2 regions of the Flavobacterium sp. C4GT6 genome follow, and region 2 is predicted to be linked to the other one. Evidence: riboswitches for the same ligand, from Rfam matches in the RefSeq annotation. Region 2 holds a riboswitch; the other holds the start of a gene.
What was found. Region 2 has a riboswitch for S-adenosylmethionine ahead of V3Z67_RS06425 (homocysteine S-methyltransferase family protein). Riboswitches for the same ligand answer to the same signal wherever they lie in the genome.

Region 1: linked by a shared signal. The riboswitch ahead of V3Z67_RS09505 (trans-sulfuration enzyme family protein) and the one ahead of V3Z67_RS06425 (homocysteine S-methyltransferase family protein) in region 2 are both predicted to bind S-adenosylmethionine.

Annotation. Positions count from the first base shown of each region.
Region 1 is NZ_JAZGZU010000006.1:137,476-140,901, forward strand. It holds gene V3Z67_RS09500 (homoserine dehydrogenase) at 1-5, opposite strand, end outside; gene V3Z67_RS09505 (trans-sulfuration enzyme family protein) at 36-1,214, opposite strand; SAM riboswitch class I at 1,365-1,474, opposite strand; gene V3Z67_RS09510 (EamA family transporter) at 1,602-2,453, opposite strand; gene V3Z67_RS09515 (S8 family serine peptidase) at 2,606-3,426, shown strand, end outside.
Region 2 is NZ_JAZGZU010000004.1:35,513-38,938, forward strand. It holds gene metH (methionine synthase) at 1-360, opposite strand, end outside; gene V3Z67_RS06425 (homocysteine S-methyltransferase family protein) at 369-1,370, opposite strand; SAM riboswitch class I at 1,458-1,562, opposite strand; gene V3Z67_RS06430 (hypothetical protein) at 1,750-2,277, opposite strand; gene V3Z67_RS06435 (OsmC family protein) at 2,397-2,843, opposite strand.

The DNA of each region.
Region 1 (3,426 bases), on a different contig from region 2:
GACATTTTGTATTTCTTCTTTTGAGAGATGTTTAATTAAGCTGTTACGCTTTTTTTATCTGCATTAGCTTTAACAGCAGCAGCAATAGCCTGTTTTAAGTCGTCAATTAGATCATCAGCATCTTCAAGACCTACAGAAAGGCGTATAAGGCTATCAGTAACGCCAGAGCTGTATCTCTTTTCTGCCGGGATTGATTTGTGAGTCATTTCACATGGCAGGCAGCAAAGGCTTTTAATACCTCCAAGACTTTCAGCCAGTTTAAACAGTTTAGTGCCCGATACTATTTGTGAAGCCAGTTCTTTATCATCAATTACAAGATCAAAAGCGATTACACCACCAAAGTATTTTTGCTGACTTTTAGCAATCTCATGGTTGTGGTGTGTTTTAAGGCCAGGGTAGTAAACATTTTTAATAAGCTTTTCTTCCTGTAGGAACTCAGCTATTTTCTGAGCGTTTTCGGCATGTTGTCTTACTCTAAGGGTAAGCGTTTCAATACCGCGGATTACTAACCAGCTGTCAAATGGTCCTAAAATAGCACCTGATGCATTTTGTATGAATTTGATTTTCTCGCTTAGTTCCTGTCTAGAAGTTACCACAAGACCCGCAATCAGGTCACTGTGACCTGCAATGTATTTAGTTGCACTGTGAATAACAATGTCTGCACCAAGATCGATAGGTTTTTGAGAAACCGGCGATGCAAAAGTATTATCTACACAAAGCAGTATGTTGTTTTCTTTTGCTGTTTTTGCGATAGTGCGTATATCAGATACTTTTAGGGTAGGGTTTGTAGGCGATTCAATCCAGATAAGTTTTGTTTTATTGGTAACTGCATCGGCTACATTTTGAGCGTTTGTAGAATCTACATAGTTAATTTTGATTCCGAATTTTTGGTACACGTGAGTGAACAGGCGGAAAGCCCCTCCGTAAATATCATCTACTGCTATAACCTCGTCCCCTGCTTCAAGAAGTTTTATAACCGAGTCAATAGCTGCCAGTCCGCTTGCAAAAGCAAAACCACCGTGACCGTTTTCAAGTGCTGCAATACAGTCTTCAAGAACCTTACGTGTAGGGTTGTTACTGCGTGAATAGTCGTAACCTTTGTGAACGCCCGGTGCATCCTGTACAAATGTTGATGTTTGGTAAATAGGGGTAGCGATTGATCCTGTTAGTTCGTCTACCGGAATGCTGTTAAGAATTAAAGTTTGCTCTCTCATTTTTTTGCTGTTTAGAATATTTGACAATTTTTTAAATCCTGTTAAAAAAACATTCTAAACCAGTCTATCGGAAAGTGCATAAACAAAAAATGCCTTTCCGATAAGTCAGAAAGGCACATAATATATTGAAGTATTATCTACGTATTTCTAAACTTATCTTTCCACATTTGCATGTGGTTGAATGTGGCACCTTATTCAAATTAATGAACAGGTTGCCAAGACGTCATAGGGTCAAATCCCTCGGTCTTTCTGGATAAGAATTATTTTCTAAAGAACTTGCTGCAAATTTAAAGTACAATGATTTTAATTTCCAAATAAAACTTTAAATATTTTTATTTAACTGAATATCAAATATTTAAATTTGGTGTTTTTTTAGTTTTAATGAGCTTACAACTGAGAAAGTGCTATGAAAAAGATGGCAAAAAGTGCTAAAGTGAGTCCGGCATAATTAAGTTTTGACATCTTTTCTTTAAAAAATAAAATCCCCACAAGGCTGCCCAGTACAATTACCCCCATGTTCATTCCGGCAAAAACGGTCGATGGATCTTCAGAAAATGCTTTATGCGCTTTTAAGTAAAAAAGAATATTACAGAAATTGAAAATACCAACCAGTGCCCCAAAAGCCAAATTCATAAGGCTTAGTTTTTCTTTACTCACAATCAGTTTAAAAAATACATACAGCCATGCCACGGCTAAAGCTCCGCAAAATACTATAAAAAGCGATGTGATGTAAGGCATGGTATTGTGCAGGGCTATCTGTTTGAACAGTATATCTATAACGCCAAATCCCAGTAATACGATAGCCGGATAAAACCACTTTGAGGCATTATTATCGTCTTTTTTGGAGAGTATCAAAGCTATAGCAGGGAAACCTACAAGCAGGCCTATAATTTTATAAGTAGTAAAACTTTCCTTAAAAATAAAGTAAGCTGCAAGTATAGGGATAAATAGTGACAGGCGTTGGGCTGCATCGGTTTTTACAATTCCCATATGCTTAATGGATAGTGCCAAAAATATAAATATGGAAGGCAGTAATACCGCCAACGGAATATAAATGTGCCATGTGGCATTACTATCTACAGTACTCATATCGGGTTTAAAAAACTGATAGCACAGTCCTACGGCAAACACATAGTTCCAGCCTACAATCTGGCTAATGTTTACAGGGTATTTTTTTGCAGTTTTAAACAGTACACCAACGGTAACGCTGCATATAATACTTAAAATGAGGTATAACATCGTTAAAAGAATTTGGGCAAAAATACTATCTTTTCAGTTTTTGCAGGCATCTTTTGTATATTTGATTCCGCTATGAAATCGTATTAAGAATAAACCATAAACTCCTACAGGGCGTATATTCTTTTAGGAAGAATGGTTAAAATTTTAAAAAAATGAAAAAGCAGTTCCTATTACTGTTACTTATATTTACTGCAGTATGTAGCGCTCAGGAGGATGCCTGGGTGTATTTTACCGATAAACCTGACGCAGATTATTACTTTGAAAATCCGCTTGAAATGCTATCTCAACGTGCATTAGACCGCAGGGCTGCACAGGGTATTGAGCTGGATGAACTTGATGTTCCTATTCATCAGGAGTATATAAACGGTGTAACAGCTGCTAGCGGAATAACGGTAATGGCAAAGTCAAAATGGCTTAATGCACTGCATGTAAGAGGAGAACTGATTGATATAGCTGCACTAACTTCACTGGAGTTTGTAGACAGTATAGAATATGCCGATAAATCACTTAACAACCCCGGTAGGCCTGCAATAGCCTCAAGGCAGCAGCAGGTGAATAAAACACTGGATGTTCAGGCCGATTTTAATTATGGTATGAGTACTACCCAAATACAAATGCTTAACGGACACGTACTACACCAGCAGGATTATAGCGGAGAGGGTATGATAATAGCCGTACTGGATTCGGGGTTTCCCGGAGTTAATACAGCGCAACCGTTTCAAAACCTGTTGAATAACAACCGTATTTTGGGAGGTTATAATTTTGTAGCTGCAACAGATAATTTTTATACCGGTAATCAGCACGGTACATTTGTGCTTTCTACCATGGGAGGGTATGTTGAAGGGGCACTTGTAGGTACTGCGCCCGATGCTTCTTACTACCTTTTTGTAACAGAAGATGCCTCATCTGAAAATCCTGTGGAGGAATCCTACTGGGTAGAAGCAGCCGAAATGGCCGACAGCCTTGGGGTAGA
Region 2 (3,426 bases):
TTTACCCTGCACCACCTTAAGCCCTGCCTCTATAATCTCCCATTTGGAGCTGTCTATCATAATAGGCACACGGGCAATATCAGGTTCAGATGCTATAAGGTTAAGAAAAGTTGTCATGGCACTAACGCCGTCCAACATTCCTTCGTCCATATTAATATCTATAATCTGGGCACCACCCTCAACCTGGGCACGGGCAATATCTAACGCCTCTTCATATTTTTCATCCTTTATAAGACGCAGGAATTTTCGGGATCCCGTAACATTAGTACGTTCCCCTACATTTATAAAATTACTCTCGGGTGTAACGATTAACGGCTCCAGCCCCGACAGCTTTAAATATCTTTGAATATTCTCCTTCATATCTCCTATTAACTAATAACCGGCAACTGCCTTGGCTCATAGTTTGCCGCTACCTCTGCAATTAATTTAATATGCTCTGGTGTTGTACCACAGCATCCTCCTATAATATTAATCAGGTTATCATCTAGATACTCTTTAATAAGTACCTGCATTTCCTCTGCTGTCTGGTCATACTGCCCAAATGCATTTGGTAGTCCCGCATTAGGGTGTGCCGATACATTGAACGATGTATTGTGAGCCAGTCTTTTCAGGTATGGTTTTAACTGATCGGCACCCAATGCACAATTGAAACCAACACTCAGCAGCGGTATATGTGAAATTGATATTAAAAAGGCCTCAACCGTTTGTCCTGATAGCGTTCTGCCCGAAGCATCGGTAATTGTACCGCTCACCATTACAGGTATATCCAGCCCCAGTTCCTCTTTTACTTCCTCTATAGCAAAAAGTGCTGCTTTAGCATTAAGGGTATCAAAAATGGTTTCCACCAAAAGCAAGTCACTCCCCCCGTCAATAAGGGCACGTACCTGTTCTTTATAAGCGATTAGAAGTTGATCGAAAGTAATAGCCCTGTATCCGGGATCGTTCACATCGGGCGACATGCTTGCTGTACGGTTTGTAGGACCTATAGAGCCTGCCACAAAACGGGGTTTATCAGGATTTTTGGCAGTGTATTCATCAGCGACCTCACGGGCAATTTTAGCTGACTCATAGTTAAGCTCATATACCAAATGTTCCATGTGGTAATCGGCCATACCTATGGTAGTACCTGAGAAGGTATTGGTTTCCACAATATCAGCCCCTGCTTCAAAGTATAAGGCATGAATATCCCTTATAGCCTGTGGCTGGGTTAGTGATAAAAGGTCGTTATTCCCTTTTAACGGATGCGGAAAATCTGCAAATCGTTCGCTCCTAAAATCTTCTTCCGTAAAATTATACCGCTGAAGCATGGTACCCATAGCACCATCAAGTATAAGTATCCTTTCGTTAAGAGCCTGATGTATTTTTGACATAATAGTTTATATTCGGATTAATGTTCCGTTATAATATCAATATGTCATCAAAAAAGTGGAGAGAGAAAATACGGGAGTATTTTCCTTGTGTTATCTATCCGCGCTTGCGGTAGAATTTAGCACCTTCTTTAAAAGATTAAAGGGTTGCTAAGGCTTCATCGGGTCTATTCCCTCTGCCTTTCGTGATAACAAATCAATTTGTATAAGAACCCTGCAAAGTAATGTAATAAATTAATATTATGCAAATAAAAAATAGCAGACTGAATTACAGGTATATAATGCTACAATAAATATAGCCTGTAAAAGTACATAGAAAAAGACAGGCTCCAAAGCCTGCCCTTTAAACACACATGATAATGAATTATTAGTCCCTATTTTATTAAGCCGCCAGTTTCTTTTGTTTTTCGGCAATCTCTACCAAAGCTTCAAATAGCTTTTGTACTATTTCCCCTCTGCTGTCTTTAGGACCACCTAAAAAGAGGGCTTCTAACCCGTGTACCGATGCTGCCAGTTTGACCTCATCTTTAAATGATGCAGGTAACCCTGTTGCATTTTTATTTACCGACACTACATTAAACCCACTTTTAAGCAGTTTTGTATAATCTAACGGAAGACTGTCGTCCCCCGAAGCATCAACCGTAATCAGGTTGCTAATATTATTAGCATGCAGGTATTGCAATACATCTTCCATTTTAAACGGAATGCCAAACTGTATAAAGTTGGCTTCCCATGAAAAGTTCACTCCCTCCTTTTCAAAAAAGGCTACCGATGAGTTAGTGATTACCGGGAACCTCAGGTCTATTTTATTATCCAGCGCAAGGCCTTTTCTTTCTTTTAAAATTTTATTTATGAGCGCGCTCCCCACGTTTCCTATACCGAAGAGCACTATGTTTATCCTATTATTCATTTTTTTTACTTTTTTCTTTTTAAGAATGGACTCCCCCCTGTTATGGCGCAGGGGGAAAGACCAGTTCTTCACAAACAAACAAAAACAACTTAAAATATTTATATCAAACCTTTACCTAATCAGTAATGGTATTCTTTGTAGAGTATGAGGTCGACGGGTGTGGCATTGACCAGATTATCATATACAGGGCTGCGCGCCTGTATCTCTTTTACCCATCGCTGTAAAGCTGTTAAAGAAGCTTTTGTTGACGGCTTAAGAGTAACTTCCAGTTTACTGAAACCGGCTCTTTCTTTCGTGTTCTTTCCTTCATATTTTGCTGCATTGAAGTTCCCTGTAATTTCTACCTGTAATGAGTTAAGCGCTATACCCTGCTCTCCGGCCACCAGTTGCCCCAGTGAATTAATACAACCTGCAAATCCTGCTAAAATGTATTCGTAAGGATTTGACCCCTGTAGTTCCGGAAACTTTTCATTTTCGCTTATCCTTAAATCGGTATTAAGTGTTTTAACTACAAATTGCTTATTGTTACCTGTGTACCCCAGTACGTTAATAGATGTTGTGTTCATAATATTGCTATTTTTTTAAATGAGAATGATTGAAATAAAAAAAGGTCCTTCTGGAGTTTACCAAAAGGACCTTACACTTGAATTATAAAACTAAATATTAAGTCGTTCGCTTTTGGCAATGTACATAGTGCTTCCACATCCAGGTATACGAAATACAGATGAACTTACAAATGGTTGTGATAAATGATGTAAACGAATTAAAAACTTTCATGTCCCTATAACGGTTATTGCCAAATAATTAAAATAAAAAAGCCCCTGCTGTTGGCAGGGGCTTTTTGTTTTATATAATTTTAATTTAAAATTAGTCAACAGTCACCCCTGCGGAAATTTTCCACGTAAAGTATGACATATTGCAAATAATAAATTTCATTTCTCTGATTTTGAACAACAAACATCCGAACAATTCCCGACATAAACAACACAAAAAGTAAAAATTAACATTTTAAAAATACATAAGCAGAAACTTAAATACTACGTATTTAAATAAACAGCGTTAAAAAATTCTTTTAAAAATATTAAAATCCTGAGCAGTTTTTTTTATTCCAAATAGGTTTTATACCTTTGCAGGAGAAAAAATTAGAGG